One region of the Kitasatospora papulosa genome, then DNA from elsewhere that is predicted to be linked to it. Evidence: riboswitches for the same ligand, from Rfam matches in the RefSeq annotation. Region 1 holds a riboswitch; the other holds the start of a gene.
The links. A riboswitch is a leader RNA that binds a small molecule or an ion and turns the genes downstream of it on or off. The one in region 1 is predicted to bind cyclic di-AMP.
Positions count from the first base shown of each region.

Region 1 (7,843 bases):
GGCACCTCGGTGTCCGGGTGGGAGTAGGCGGTTGCGTTGGCCAGCAGCTCGGCCAGTGCGATCGCGAGGGGTTCGGCCGCCCGGGCGACCAGGGCGAGCCTCTCCTGGCGCAGGTGGTTGGCGACCTTGATCCGCTCGTACCCCGGTACGCGGGACTGGGCGCCGAGCACGACCTCGACGAGCGAGGAGTTCTGCCGGGCGAGACCGGGCCAGGCGTCGCAGAGCACGGCGGTGGCCTGGGTGCGGCGCAGGGCCAGTTCGTTGCGGAAGTCGAGCTGCAGGATCCGGGGGTCGTCGTACTCGTGCTGGAGCTCGTGCAGCAGGTGCTGCGACTGGTTCAGCAGGGACTGGATCTTCGCCGAGGTGCCGCGCATGGCCGATCTCGCCGCCGCGTCGACACGTCCGCGTTCCTCCAGGACGGCCGTGCGGGCGGCCTGTACGGCTTCGCCCAGCAGCCGGGCGGCCTCGCCGTCGATGCCGGCGGCCTCCCGCAGTCCGGGGACGGGCGCCGTCCGGTGGGACAGGGCGGTGGCCGCGGCGGGTATCCGCCTGCGGGCGAGCTGGCGGATCTCCTCGGTGAGGGCCAGGGTGCGGGCCTCGGCCGCCTTGGCCTGCCGCTCGTTCAGCTCCGCGCGGGCCGAGGCACCGTACGCCTCCCGCCTGGCCTGATACGTACGGACGGCCGACGAGGTCGCCACCGCCACGGCGATCAGGGCCACGATCCATCCCAGCACGGCGTCACCGCGTCTCTGTTGTCGGGGTGCGCCGGCAGCCCACGCGCCGGCCGGGCGTCCGGCTGCCGCACCGGCCGGCCGTCACGCGGGCCCGCCCGTACACGCCACGTCGTGGGCCACGGCCGCCACGTCGGCCATCACCTGGAGCACTCCGGGGAGTTCCGAGCCGTCCAGGTGCCGGTACTCGCTTCCGATGGTGACGACGAGCCGCTCGGGCAGGCCGAGCGCCGGGTAGCGGCCCTCACCGATCACCCGGCGGGCCGCCTCGACCGCGGGCACGCCCGCCGCGTGGAGGCTGTGGGCACGCTCGCGTACGTAGGCCAGGTAGGCCATGTGCTCCCGCACCCCGGCCGGGTCGAGCACCGGTCCGTGACCGGGCACGATCACCTCGGCCCCGGTGGCCAGGACGCGTTCGCAGGCGTCGATCACGTTGTCCAGGGGCCCCGACCAGTGGACCGGATGGTCCCCGGGCTGCCGGGAGGTGGACGAGAAGATCACGTCGCCGCTGAACACCGTCCGCTGCGCGGGCAGGTACACCATGAGGTCGCCCGCCGTGTGCGCGGGCGGCAGGGACGACACCTGTACCGCGTAATCCCCCAGGGTCAGCTCGAGCTCCCCGGTGAAGTACGTCGTCGGCCGCACCGCCTCGGTGGCGGACCAGTCGAAGCCGCCGAAGTGGCGGGCGAGGTAGGAACCGAGCGGTGTGGACGGATCACTTCCGGCCACCAGGGCGTGCTGCTGCTGGGGGGTGGGGTCGTAGTGGATGTGCTCCCGGGCCTCCCGGGTCGCGATGATCTCCGCGTCCGGCAGCACTCCGGCGCCCCAGAAGTGGTCCCCGTTGGCATGGGTGACGATCACACGGCCGATGTCCACGCCGTCGGGGAGCCGCTTCTGGCTCTCCACCAGGAACTGGCCGGCCAGCACCGGGTCGTAGGGGGTGTCGATCCACAGCGCGCCGCGCGGCGACACCAGGAGGCCGCAGTTGGCCAGCCCCCAGCCCCGCTTCGGCGGCATCCAGGCGTACAGGCCCCTGCCGAGGTCAACGACGTCCCCACCCGTGATCGACATGGGGTGATTATGCCGACCTGGATCCGACCGCGCGTTCGAACTCGGCCAGTACTCCGCATCGATGGCGCGATACCGACCTTCTCCCGCACGGCTCTTCACCCGGCGGTGACCGTCCGGGGTTGCCGAAGATCGCCCCCGTGGGCGATTTTGCGTCTTTTGTGCGACATGTTTCCAGCAGGTTTCCGGATGGCGAGGGAGTACCCACGTCACGGCGGCGGAACCTGATTGAGCCGATCACCCACCGAGCATGGCCGAAAACAGCCGCCATATCGATCGCAGAGCAAGGAGCATTTTGCTTGTTCTTGCTCGAATCACCTGAGTAACATGCAGAATTGAACAATCAGGCGTCGATTTCACCCAGCTCACCCCACCAGGTGCGAGCAGCAGCGGAAGCGGAGTGCGGACATGTCGCATGTCGAGACCGAGACAGCAGGCCAGCCGGAGTGCTGGCGCCGCGCGGCCGAGGTCGCCGCCGACCGGAAGACGGCCCTGCCCGTCACCGGTGAGCGCGTCGCCGTCGTCGGCTGCGGGACCTCGTACTACATGGCGCAGGCGTACGCCGCCCTCCGCGAGGCCTCCGGACAGGGCGAGTCGGACGCGTACGCCGCCTCGGAGTTCCCCTTCGGGCGCGCGTACGACCGGGTCGTCACGCTGACGCGTTCCGGGACGACCACCGAGGTCCTCGACCTGCTGAGCCGGCTCCGGGGCACCGCCCGGACCGTCGCCGTGACCGCCGACCCGCGGACCCCGGTGATGGACGCCGCCGACGACGTGGTCGTGCTCGACTTCGCCGACGAGCGGTCCGTGGTCCAGACGAGGTTCGCGACCACCGCGCTGACCCTGTTCCGCGCCCACCTCGGGCTGCACACGGACGACGTCGTGCGGGACGCGGAGACCGCCTTGGCGGAGCCGCTGCCCGAAGGCCTGGTGGAATGCGAGCAGTTCAGCTTCCTGGGCCGGGGCTGGACGGTGGGGCTCGCCAACGAGGCGGCCCTCAAGATGAAGGAGGCGTCCCTGTCCTGGACGGAGTCGTACCCGGCGATGGAATACCGCCACGGCCCCATCAGCATCGCCACGGCCGGAACCGCGACCTGGATGTTCGGCGACGCCCCGGAGGGGCTGCGGGAACAGGTGCGGGCGACCGGGGCCCGCTGGGTGGAGAGCGGCCTGGACCCCTTGGCCGACCTGGTCAGGGTCCAGCGTCTGGCGATCGCGCGCGCGGCCGCGCGGGGGCTCGACCCCGACCAGCCGCGCCACCTCACCCGGTCGGTGGTGCTCGGCACGACCGCCGGGGCCTGAGGTCTCACGGCAGGCCGAGCACCGGGCCGGCGGGCGGCCCGGCCGGCGGATCGGGATCCGTCGGCCGGGCGCGTCCGTCGTCCGGCCCGGTGCGCGGCCGTGACCGTGGAGGTCAGGCCTCTTCGAAGTAGGCGTCCAGCGCCTCGTCGAACTCCGCGGTCCAGGTCTTGAGGTCGCCGCGGGACCCGGCCTCGACCTCGGCGTTGAACCACCGGCGGCTCGACAGGTGGACGGTCACGGTGAACCGGCGTCCGAAGCGTCCGGTCCTGACCTCGACCGCGCCGATCTCGGACCAGTCGAACTCCGCCTCCTGGTCGTCCAGGCGGAAGCGGACCCCTTCGGCGTCCAACCTGATGGACCCGCGTCGGTCACTGACCTCGAAGACGGGGCCGTCCTCGCCTCCGGCCTTCCCGCCGGCGCCGGCCGTCTCGGCACCCTCGGGCTCCACGTCGGCGCCGGGGGTCGCGTCGGCCGCTGCCGTGGCGTCGTCCACGGCCTCGTCCGCGACTCCCTCGGAGGGCGCTTCCGCAGGCTCGGCGTCCCGGATCTCCTCGGGCTCCGCCTTCTCCGCTTCCGCCTCCGTCCGCGCGGGGGCAGGGGCCGTCAGGCCGGGGATGTACGCCGGGTCTGTCCCCGCGGCGAACTCGGGCTTCGTGTTCGAATCTATACGCTGCTCCACGGCGGGCAGTATGGACGACGAACCTGTACGAGACCAGTCAGCCCGCCACCGCCGGGGCCTGCCGCAGGGACGTCACCCGCCCCTTCCGCCGCGACCCCGTGATGCGGCGGCCTCGGGCAAGGACGGCCCGGACGACGGAAAGCGGGTGGTACGGGTTCCGCCGAACCCGTACCACCCGCTTCATTCCTGTCCCTCCGTCACACACCCGCGTGCCGGAGGCTTCGCCTGGGCGAGGACTCAGTAGGCCCCGAAGACGTTGTCGATCGAACCGTACTTGTCCGCCGCGTAGTTGCACGCGGCAGTGATGTTGGCGACCGGGTCGTAGCTGTCCATCGACGTACCGGGCACGTGGTAGGCCTGGAAGGTCGGGTCGATGACCTGGAGCAGGCCCTTGGACGGGACGCCGTTGATCGCGTTGATGTCCCAGTTGTTGATCGCCTGGGGGTCACCGGCGGACTCACGGATGATGTTGCGGTGGATGCCCTCGTAGGTGCCGGGGATGCCGTGCTCCGCCATGACGGCGAGCGACTCCTTGATCCAGCCGTCGAGGTCGTTCGTGTAGCTGACCGACTCGGCGGCGGGGGCGGCCTCGGCGGCGGGAGCGCCTTCCGCGGCGAGCGAGGTGTTCGTGCGCTCCGAGCGGTCGGCGCGGTCGGCGCCCTTCTCGGCACGGTCGGACGTGGTGGAGGCCTTGGATTCGGCCTTCTCCGGCTTGCTGTCGGCCTTGGCGCCGATCGTCAGCTTCAGACCGGGGTGAATCAGGTCCGGGTTTCCGCCGACAGCCTTCTGGTTGTCCTCGTACAGGGCCTTCCAGCCACCGTTGACGGAATGCTCGCGAGCGATCTTGGCGAGGGTGTCACCCAAGATCACGGAATAGCTGGTGGACTCGGACTTCTGCGCGGCAATTCCCTTGCCGGACGCGGCAGTCGACGTCGCGGCCTTTTCGACGGCGGCCGTCGGGGCCGGGGCCGCGAAGGCGCCGGTCGCACCGATCACGGGGAGAGCCAGGGCGGCTCCACCCGTGGTCACGGCGATGATGCCGCGGGTGAGCGAACTGGTCCTGAAACGACGGTGCTTACCGTTTTCGGGCATGCTGAATTCCTCTCCGTCGCCTGCGAAGTGAGCTGTCGGGTTCGGGCTGGAGATGCCCGGTCGCACACAAATGCGACTTCACCCCGAGCCGCTCCGGAAACCGGATCGGCACTTACTTGGGTCCCCCGCTCCTGCCGTACGAGAAGTGGTCGGGTAATCGGGCGGCGGCAGGATTCGGCGTTCCGCCCGGAGTGATGGTGACCGTAGGCGAGAAATAGGGAAAGGAACAAGCCTGGTTCGGTGATCACAATTCATTCGCAAGATCAATTTTTGGGAATTCATGTAATCCACCCCACATCACCCCGGCCATTTCTCTTGGCACAGAAGGGAACCGCCCGTCGCCCCCGCGCGTCCGGACGGCATGAAGTGACCCTGGTCACGGCGTCCGATTCGGGCGATTTGCTCCGACGCGAAGGGGTTCAGGTCACATGAAATGGCCTTTTATGGATTACGGGATTAAATTATAAAAACGTACTAAAACGGGCATACGACTCACGCTGAGGCCGTCGCGCATACCGGGAAGACCGGCGTGGAACCGATCGGCCATGACTGAGAACCCACATGCCTCGGCCCCGCGGATCACCGTCCTGCCCGTCCAGCCGGGGGATCCGCCCTTCCGTGTGGTGGAGATCGACGGAGAGGTCATCGGGAGCGCGACCGCCATGACGGACGTGCTGATCGCCGCCGCGACGGCCGGGATCCCGGTCCACGACCTCGACGACCCGGCCGCGGTCCGCTGGGTGGGAGGCGGCAAGCTCAGCTGGAAACCGCACTGAGTGGAGCCGCGCCCGTGCGGCGCTCAGGCCCGGGACGCGTACGTGGGCCCCGGCCCGCCCGTCGGGACGCGGAGGGAGGCGGCGTGGCGGCCGCCGGGCGCGGCAGATCGAGCGCGGTGCCGAGGGCCGCCCGCAGAGGGGCCGTCCGGCCGGTGAGCCACTGCTCGGCCGGAGTGGTCCGGCCCGGCCCGGTGATCAGCGGGTACGGCGGACCGTGGACCCTGGCCGCTCGATCCGGCCGTCGCCGGGTCGGGGCGCCCGCACGGACGCCTCAGACGTGCCGTCGGTTCGGACGGCTGCACGCGGAGGAGGACGCGGGTCGGGCGCACCGCGCCGTACGGGCCCGGTCCCGCCGGACGACGGCTCGTCCGGCGGGACCGGGCCCGTGTCCTCCCCGCGGTGATGAGCGAGGGGATCCCCCTCGCGTCAGCCCTGGATGCGGATGGCGAGGGCGGGGCAGACGGCCGCGGCCTGCTCGACGTCCTCGGCCCGGTCCGACGGCGGGGTGGGGTCGAGCAGCACGGCGATGCCGTCGTCGTCCTGGTCGAACACATCGTCCGCGGCGACGACGCACTGGCCCGACGCGACGCACTTGTCCTGGTCGAGAGTCACTTTCATGGGCACTCCTCGGTCGTGATGTGTGCGGGGGGGTGGGGGTGGTGCTCCGTGGCGAGGTCCGCCGAGCGGCGGGGCCGGTGACCGGGAGGTCACCAGGCCACGGGCAGTTCGTACACGCCGTACACGGCACCGTCGTGCTTGAACGACAGGTCCTCCAGGCCGGCGTCCAGGCGGAGGGTGGGGATCCGCCGGTAGAGGGTGCTGTAGACGACCTGCAGCTCCATGCGGGCCAGCGGTTGCCCGAGGCACTGGTGGACGCCGAAACCGAAGGCGACGTGACGCCGTGCGTCCCGCCCGAGGTCGAGCCGGTCGGGGTCGGCGAAGACCTCGGGGTCACGGTTGCCGATGTCGTTGGGCACGATGATCCCCTCACCGGCCCGGATGACCTCGCCGCCGATCTCGATGTCCTCGACGGCCACGCGGCGGCGGCCCCCGTGGGTGATGTTGAGGTAGCGCAGCAGCTCCTCCACCGCGCCGGCGACCGCCTTCGGGTCGTCGGAGTCGCGGAGGAGGGCGAGCTGGTCGGGGTGCTCCAGCAGCGCGAGGGTGCCGAGAGCGATCATGTTGGCGGTGGTCTCGTGTCCCGCGATCAACAGGAGTACGCCCGTCTCCGCCGCCTCCCGGCGCGACAGTTCCCCGGCCCCGACGCGGGTGCCGAGCCCTGACAGGAGGTCGTCGGCGGGCCGGGCGATCTTGTGGCCCATCAGCTCGTCCAGGTAGCCGATCAGCTTGGCGTGGGCCGCGCCCCGCTCCTCGGGTGCCGCGCTGCGGCTGATGAGGATCTTGCTGTTCTCCTGGAAGAAGTCGTGGTCGGCGTAGGGGACTCCGAGCAGCTCGCAGATCACGAGCGACGGGACGGGGAGGGCGAACGCCTGGACGAGGTCGGCCCGTGGGGGGCCTGCCAGCATGTCGTCGATCAGACCGTCCACGATCTTCTGGACGGCCGGACGCATCGCCTCGACCCGCTTGATCGTGAAGGGAGCCGTGACCATGCGGCGCTGGCGGGCGTGCTCGGGATCGTCCATGAGGATGAAGCTGAAGCTCGACCCCCGGACCGGCGCGGAACTGGGGTAGCCGGGGCGGGTGATGTCGGCGCTGGTCCTCGGGTCGGCCAGCAGGGCGCGCTGGTCGGCGTAGCGGGTGACCAGCCAGGGTGTGGACCCGTCCCAGAGCCGGACCTTCCTGAGCGGACCCTGCTCCTGCTCCTTCTTCAGGGCGGGCGGCGGGTCGAACGGGCAGCCCTCGGCCCTGGGCATCGGGAATTCCGGGGCCGAGGGCGCCTGCGCCCCTCCCGTGCGTACCGTGCTGGTCATCGCTTCCTCACTTCCTCGTGCGGGTGGCTGACGTGCCGCCGGCCGGGGTCACGGCGCCGACGGTTCGAGGGACGGGACCGGGCCGCCGATCTCCTGGCGGCGCAGTCGCGCCTGCTTGGGCATGCTCCAGCCGAGGACTCCCGTGACCCTGCCGTCGCGCTCGTAGCGGGCGACGAAACGTCCGGTCTCCGGATCGCCCTCCACGACGGTCACCCCGGCGTCCGGTCCGAGCCGGCCGTGGGCCTGGATCCGGGCGTCGAACTG
Region 1 is NZ_CP108452.1:1,638,716-1,646,558, forward strand. It holds gene OG362_RS06815 (ATP-binding protein) at 1-734, opposite strand, end outside; gene OG362_RS06820 (MBL fold metallo-hydrolase) at 816-1,802, opposite strand; gene OG362_RS06825 (SIS domain-containing protein) at 2,208-3,101, shown strand; gene OG362_RS06830 (hypothetical protein) at 3,214-3,780, opposite strand; gene OG362_RS06835 (transglycosylase SLT domain-containing protein) at 4,018-4,872, opposite strand; cyclic di-AMP (ydaO/yuaA leader) riboswitch at 4,875-5,034, opposite strand; gene OG362_RS06840 (hypothetical protein) at 5,418-5,648, shown strand; gene OG362_RS06845 (ferredoxin) at 6,075-6,266, opposite strand; gene OG362_RS06850 (cytochrome P450) at 6,356-7,579, opposite strand; gene OG362_RS06855 (NAD(P)/FAD-dependent oxidoreductase) at 7,628-7,843, opposite strand, start outside.

Region 2 (7,843 bases), 1.8 Mb from region 1:
CACGCTCGCCGAGAACCTCGACGAGGCCCAGGCGGAGTGGAAGGAACAGCAGCAGGGCTGATCCGGGGCGGGGCCTGGACCCTAGTCCAGGCCCTCCTCCCGCAGTTGGTACATCAGGAGGAACGTCCGGTAGGTCTCCGAGGACACGTCCAGGCACACGTCCGGCCGGTTGGTCCACGTGGAGAGGTTGTCGAGGGCCCGCCGGCAGGCGGCCTCGGTCTCCGTCCTGGACGGGATGTTCGAGATGAACGCGGCGATCAGCAGGACCACTGCGAGGACGACCACGCCGATACGGATGCGCATGGTCTCCCAACGACCGGCCGGCCGGGCCGGTCACTCGGGGCAGGTCACGGGCTCCCGGATCACTCCGACTCGTCGGTGAACGGCGGCAGGTCGGGCTCGATGAACAGGCCCGCGTACTGCGGCGAGGGCAGCGGGGCCGCGGCGCCCGTGTCGACGGTGGTGGTCGCGCTGTCGGCGTGCCGCTGGATCGTGCGGGAGGGCATGTCGGTCATGTCGGCTGTCCTGTACGTAGGTGTGGTGAGAGCCCCGTGACCGAGCCGCCGCGTCGATGCCGCGCCGGTCCCGACCGGTACGGCGACGATGTGCCGCTACCGGTCCCGCGCCGCTCCGGGGGCGTCCGGATCATCTGTGCGGCGGTGTATGCAGACTGTAACCCTCCCGGCACGGCTTTCCGCAGGTATTCCGGGCCCGGCGTCATGTCAGTGCGGCGGCGCGGGCTCGATGTTCTGGTTTGCGTGGAACAGGTTGTGCGGATCGTACGTCCGCTTGGCCTCGGAGAGCCGGTCGTAATGGCCCCGGTAGGTGGCCTTGACCCGGTCCTGGGACTCGTCGGTGCCGATGAAGTTCACGTAGCCGCCGCCCATGGAGTGCGGGTGCAGCGCTTCCCAGTAGCCGACGGCCCACTCCCGCAGCGCCGCCGCGTTGGCCGGGTCGGGGTCGATGCCGGCGATGACGCCGGACCAGTGTGCGTCGCGGTAGGCCCACGCGGTGTCGTCCGGGCCGACACGGCCCGCGGCCCCGTCGACCGGGTACAGGTGCATGGTCGACAGGCCGGTGGGGAGCCTCTCGGCGAAGGAGGCGTGCACGTCGACGGCGTCGTCCGTGATCCGGTCGAAGAAGTCGCCCCGCCAGTACCACTGGAGGCCGGCCGGCATCAGCGCGTCGAACATGCTCTGCAGGGCCGGGTAGGGCATCGGCGTCGTGAAGTGGAAGGCGGGCGTACCGGGTTCGTTCACGACGGCGAGGGTCCCGCCCAGCGCTTCCGGGTCCGCCGTCGAGGACCAGACGACCCCGCACATCTTCCGGCCGTGGATCTCCTCGGGGAAGGGCGGGCCCGGCGGGACCGTCAGCGAGGCGAAGAAGCCGTAGAGGTCGTCCGGCGCCTGCGGCAGGAAGTCGCGGTACCAGCGGATGACGTCGTGGAAGAGCTCCAGGGGCCACAGGGTGACGGCGACACCCACCGTGTCCACGGGGTGCAGCTCGAAGTCGAAGGACGTGACGACGCCGAAGTTGCCGCCGCCGCCCCGGAGCGCCCAGAACAGGTCGGAGTGCTCACTCGGGTTGGCCGAGACGAAGGTGCCGTCGGCCAGGACCACGTCCGCGGAGACCAGGTTGTCCACGGAGAGGCCGTACTTGCGGGTCAGGTAGCCGTGTCCGCCACCGAGGGTGAGCCCGCCGATCCCGGTCGTGGACATGATCCCCGCCGGGGTGGCGAGTCCGAACGCGTGGGTGGCGTGGTCGAAGTCACCCAGCGTCGCACCTCCGTCGGCCTGGGCGGTCTGGGTGGCCGGGTCGACCCGCACGCCGCGCATGGGGGAGAGGTCCAGGGTGACCGCGCCGTCGGAGAGGCCCAGTCCGGGGCCGCTGTGTCCACCGCCCCGGACCGCCACGTCCAGGTCGTTCGCGCGGATGAACTTCACGGCCTCGATGACGTCCGCCGTGTCGCGGCACATGACCACGGCCGACGGTTTCTTGTCGATCATGGCGTTGTAGACCGTACGGGCCTGCCCGTACGCCTGGTCGTCCGGGCCGATGACCGGTCCGCGCAGAGCGGTTCGCATCGTCTCGAGGAGGGCGCCGTCCATGATCGTCTCCTAGCGCGCACATGCGTCCGGGTCTGCTCCTGTACCACCCGTCGCGGAGGGGTTCACCGGTCGGCGCCGGCACCCGGGGGCGCCGGGCGGACGGGACGGACGCCGAAAAGTTCTCACGTCCAGCGTCCCGCCGCTCCGGGGGCGGCGCAATCGCGGAGCGCCGCCTCGGGTCGGGCGTGGCGCGGCCGGGGAGGCCGGGGCCGGGCGGGATGCCGGATCCGGGGATGTGGAAACTCCCGTGGGTGCGCCGCTCCGTGATCCAACTCCTCCTGCATCAAACTCTGTTGGAGTTGCGATCCACTCGGTTCGACTCTTCCGGGGAGAAGGGTGCGGGGGTGCGGCGGCCAAACATGGTCGGAGCACCCTCCTGGATGACGTAGAGTTGTACTCACAACGACGCGGGGTGGAGCAGCTCGGTAGCTCGCTGGGCTCATAACCCAGAGGTCGCAGGTTCAAATCCTGTCCCCGCTACTGAAGACAGAGGCCCGGATCCTTCCAAGGATCCGGGCCTCTGTCGTATGCCGTCGCCCCACAGGTGGCGTCGGGCTTGACCTTGACGCTGCGTGAAGATCTAGCGTTTCCGGCATGGAGTGGTCCATACAGGAAATCGCCCGGCGGGCCGGCACCACGAGCCGGACCCTGCGGCACTACGGAGACGTCGGTCTCCTCGAGCCGAGCCGCAAGGGCGCCAACGGCTACCGCTATTACGACCAGGAGGCCCTGGTCCGGCTCCAGCGCATCCTGCTGCTGCGGGAACTGGGGCTCCCGCTGCCCGCGATCAAGGACGTCCTGGAGGGCCAGCGGGACACCGCGACGGCTCTTCGGACCCATCTGCGCCTGCTGGAGCAGGAACGGGAGCGCATCGGGCGGCAGATCGCCTCGGTGCGGACCACTCTGCGCAGGACCGAGGAAGGGGAGGAACTCATGGCCGAGGAAGTGTTCGACGGATTCGACCACACGGCGTACGAGGAGGAGGTCACCGAGCGTTGGGGCCGGGAGGCGTACGAGCGGAGCGGCCGGTGGTGGCGCGGGCTGAGCGAGGCCGAACGCGCCCGCTTCCAGGGCGTGCACGAGGAGATCGCCCGGGACTACGGGGTGGCCAGGGCCGCCGGTATGGAGCCCGGCGGCGAGGAGGCGCAGGACATCGCGCGGCGGCACTGCGCGTGGCTGTCGGCGACGGCCGAGGTGACCCGCGCCTATGTGACCGGGCTCGGGGAGATGTACGTCGCCGATCCGCGCTTCGGGAGGAACTACGATCGCCACGGGGACGGAACCGCCGTCTTCGTACGGGATGCACTGACGATCTACGCGCAGCACCGGCTCTCCGACTGACCCCCGGAGAACCAGGCTCCGGGCGCGCTCGTCCCTTCGGCCCATGACGCGTCGCCCTTCGGCGCGGCTCCGGACGGCCGGGTCGGGGCGCGATACCGTCCGCAGCCGTGGGTGGAGCGGGCAGGAGTACACAGGTGGGGAAGCGGGACGGGCGGCGTAGGGACGTGGGCGGGGGCTCCCGTTCCCGGCGGTTCGTGCGTGCGCTGCCCGCCCTGATGATCTGTGCCGGGGTGGCCTTCGACCTCGGAACGCCGGCCGAGGTCACCGCGGTCCCCCTCTTCACCGCGGCTCCGCTGATCGCCGCCCCGTTCTTCTCGCTGGCCGGCACCGTCAGGGTCGGCGTGGCCGCCGCCCTCGTCGTATTCGTCCTCCGGTCGTCCGACGGCGCGCTCGCCGGGGTCGTGTCGATCACGGACCTGCTGACCCTGGTGACCGTCGTCGCGCTCTCCCTCGTCATCAACCGCGTCGTGCGCCGTGGGAACGAGCAGCTGGCCTCGGCGAGGGTCATCGCGGAGACCGCCATGCGCGCGGTCCTGCCGACGCCCGAGGACCGGATCGGAGGGCTGGAGGTCGCGGCACGGTACGAGGCGGCCCAGGCGGACGAGTTCGTCGGCGGTGACCTGTTCGCCGCCGCGGACACCCCGTACGGGGTGCGACTGGTCGTCGGGGACGTCCGGGGCAAGGGTCTGGACGCCGTGGCGGCGGTGGCCGTCGTGATCGGGGCGTTCCGGGAGGCCGCCGAGCAGGAGAGGTCGCTGGAGGGGGTCGCCCAGCGGCTGGAGCGGGCGCTGGCCCGGGAGGGCTCGCGGCGGGGCGGGCTCGACTCGATGGAGGGTTTCGTCACCGCGGTGCTGGCGGAGATCCCGGTCGGCTCGGACACCCTGAAGGTCATCAACCGCGGCCACCCCGAGCCGCTCGTGCTCCACCCCGACGGTTCGCTCGACGTGCTGGTGCCGACCGAGCCCGCCCTGCCGCTCGGGATGGGGCTCGGAGCGTGGCCCGACCGGGCCGACGAGTGGACGCTGCCGGCCGGGGCGATGTTCCTGGCGTTCACCGACGGGCTCTCCGAGGCGCGGGACGTGAAGGGGGCGTTCTACGACCCGGCGGACCGGCTTCGTGGCCGGCTCTTCCCGGGGCCCGAGGAACTGCTGTCCGCGCTCACGGACGACGTACGGCTGCACACGGGTGGCCGGTCGACGGACGACCTGGCGCTCCTCGCGGTCGCCCGCCCGGCGAGGGGTCAGCAGGGGCGCCGGACCACCGTGAAGATCGTGCGACGGGACAGTGAATGAACGGTCACCACCGTCGGTAGTCGAAGGACCCCGCTCCGCATAACATTTGACGCACCGTCAGAAACTGACGGCTGGAATATGCGCGTTCAACTCGCCCTTTTGCGCCCGATTGACCCCTGTAAGTCCAGGCCAGGGGCGTCAATGATCTATGGGAACAGCTTGGAATCGGGCCCGTGTGTCTATTAACGTTCGATAACGCAGCGCGGTTGTACCTGCCGTCGCAAGAGGCGGCACCGTGCGCAGCGCCGAATTCCGCAAGGGAACCGGGGAACCACCTACATGGGGTGAATCGGACACCTGTGTCTCGCGAGAGACGAAGGGGTCCGTAGGAGACCTTCCTGCTCCGAACCCGTCAGCTAACCCGGTAGGCGAGAAGGAAGGAAAGGAGTGCGCCCACGTGGCGTCCAACCAGCCTGCCCCCGAGGCCCCGTCACCCTTCAGGTCCGACAGCTTCGGAGACGAGGGCAGGACGTGGGAGGAATGGAACCCCACCGAGGAGTCCATCCGTCCCGTACGCGGCCGGCATCGCGTAGCCAAGCAGCGCGGCCTCGCCCGTAGCTCCACCGTCCTCGGCGTCGGGGTCATCGCGGCCGTCGGTGCGGGTGGCATGGCCACCGCGCAGAGCAAGCCGCCGGTCTCCATCTCTCTTCCCGATTCCATCGCGGACAATCTTCCTGACGCCAAGTCCCTGCCCGGCGTGGGCGCGTTCATGTCCGGCGACTCCGACTCGGACCACGAGACGGTCGCCGCTTCCTCCCCCCTCACCACCGCGGGCATCACCGCGGCCGAGGCCGAGGGAGGCGCCACCGACGCGGGTGAGGCGCTGCGCGCCCGCATCCTCCAGCAGGCCGAGCAGCAGCAGGCCGGAGCCGACGCCGAGGCCAAGGCCGCCCAGGAGAAGGCGGCGGCCGAGGCGGCCGCGGCCCAGGCGGCGAAGCAGCAGAGCGTGGCCGAGGCCGAGGCCGCCGCGAAGAAGAAGGCGGCGGAAGAAGCGGCGGAGAAGAAGGCGGAGGCCGAGCGCCTCGCCAAGCTCGCCGCCAGCTACGCCGTACCGACCTCGTCGTACTACATCAGCTCGACCTTCGGCCAGGCCGGTTCGATGTGGTCCTCCGGGCACCACACCGGGCTGGACTTCGCGGCCCCGACCGGGACCCCGGTCAAGGCCGTGCACAGCGGCACGGTGAAGTCGGCCGGCTACTCCGGTTCGTACGGCTACCGCACGGTCCTTGAGCTCGACGACGGCACCGAGGTCTGGTACTGCCACCAGTCCTCGATGGACGTGTCCGCCGGGCAGAAGGTCACCACCGGCCAGACCATCGGCCGGGTCGGCGCCACCGGCAACGTGACGGGCGCCCACCTGCACCTCGAGGTCCACACCGCGGACGGCACGGGCATCGACCCGATGGCCTGGCTCCGCGGCAAGGGCCTCACGATCTGATCCCACGCGCCGACGACCGGCGCGGCAGAACCCCGGCGGCCCTGACGCACGACCCCCCGACGTCAGGGCCGTCGGCCTGTCCGGGGCCGTGGCGGCCGGGAGCGGGCGGCGGTGGCCGGGCACGCCGCCGGCGGAACGGAATAGTTGCCTCCGCCGGCTGGTTGTTCCTGGGCATGACGTCTTTGCGCCCGCTCGGTTCATCGAGCCTTCAGGTCTTTCCCCTCGCCCTCGGCGGCAACGTCTTCGGCTGGACCGCCGACGAGGAGCGGACGTTCGCCGTCCTCGACGCGTACGTCGCGGCCGGCGGCAACTTCATCGACACCGCCGACTCCTACTCCGCCTGGATCCCGGGCAACGAGGGTGGTGAGTCGGAGACCCTCATCGGCAAGTGGCTGGCGGCCCGTTCCCGCCGCGACGACGTCGTCATCGCCACCAAGGTCGGCGCCCACCCCTCGTACAAGGGGCTCTCGCCCACCACGATCAAGGCGGCGGCCGAGGCGTCCCTGCGCCGGCTCGGCACCGACCACATCGATCTGTACTACACGCACTTCGACGACGAGAGCGTCCCCGTCGAGGAGATCGTCACCGCGCTCGACCAGCTGGTGAAGGCGGGGACCGTGCGCGAGATCGCCGCCTCCAACATCAGCCCCGAGCGGCTCCGGGCCTCCCTGGAATTCTCCGAGCGCGAGGGCCTGGCCCGCTACGTCGCGCTCCAGCCGCACTACAACCTCGTCTCGCGCGACACCTACGAGGGCGCCCTCCAGGACACGGCGGCCGCCGCCGGTCTCGCCGCGGTCCCGTACTTCGCGCTCGCCGCGGGCTTCCTCACCGGCAAGTACCGGCCGGGGACGACCGTCGAGAGCGCGCGGGCCGAGGGCGCCGGCAAGCACCTGGAGACCGAGCGCGGCCGCAAGGTGCTCGCCGCGCTCGACCGGATCGCCCAGGAGCACGACGCCGAGATCGCCACGGTCGCCCTCGCCTGGCTGACCTCCCGGCCGACCGTCACCGCGCCCATCGCCTCCGCGCGTACCGTCGAACAGCTGCCCGCGCTGGTGGCGGTGGCAGGCCTCCGGCTGAGTGAGCAGGAGCTCGCGGAGCTGACCGAGGCATCCGCCTGAAGCCACCCGCGGGACGACCTCAGGCGGGCGGCGGGGTCCGCCGCCCGCCGTCGTCCATGTACGGGTTGGGCCCGCCGTAGTGCCGGTGCGGCGCGGGGAGCTGCTGCGGCTGCGGGGGCGGACCGCCGCGGGGGTACTGCCGGGGAAACGGGGGCGGCACGGGCGGCCGGTGGGCGCGCAGCCGGCCGGTCGCATGGGCCGCGTACGTCAGGGCCGGTCCCGCGATCTCCCGGCGCTGCCAGAGGTGGTGCAGCAACTCCTGCTCGCGCAGGGCGAAGTCCTTGCCCGCCCCGTCGTGGCGCGCCCTCCGGCGCAGCATGGCCAGGGACGTCGCGAACGACTCGTACTCGGCGACGGCACGGGCCGCCGCCTTGCCCCGGGCGCGGTCGGGGTGGCCGTTCCAGTGCCTGGCCATGTCACGCGCCATGCCCCGCGCCCGCATCGAGGCCAGCGCGAGCGGCTCTGCGGGGGCCAGCCAGCCGGCCGCCGCGTACACCGGCAGCTCGGTGGAGAGCGTGCGCAGCTCCCGCTGGCGCGACCAGATCG
Region 2 is NZ_CP108452.1:3,415,076-3,422,918, reverse strand. It holds gene OG362_RS14775 (ABC transporter substrate-binding protein) at 1-61, shown strand, start outside; gene OG362_RS14770 (hypothetical protein) at 82-303, opposite strand; gene OG362_RS14765 (hypothetical protein) at 363-515, opposite strand; gene OG362_RS14760 (FAD-binding oxidoreductase) at 723-2,108, opposite strand; tRNA gene OG362_RS14755 (tRNA-Met) at 2,515-2,588, shown strand; gene OG362_RS14750 (MerR family transcriptional regulator) at 2,703-3,449, shown strand; gene OG362_RS14745 (PP2C family protein-serine/threonine phosphatase) at 3,584-4,741, shown strand; cyclic di-AMP (ydaO/yuaA leader) riboswitch at 4,975-5,127, shown strand; gene OG362_RS14740 (M23 family metallopeptidase) at 5,139-6,179, shown strand; gene OG362_RS14735 (aldo/keto reductase) at 6,353-7,297, shown strand; gene OG362_RS14730 (PrsW family intramembrane metalloprotease) at 7,317-7,843, opposite strand, start outside.
Region 2: linked by a shared signal. The riboswitch ahead of OG362_RS14740 (M23 family metallopeptidase) and the one ahead of OG362_RS06835 (transglycosylase SLT domain-containing protein) in region 1 are both predicted to bind cyclic di-AMP.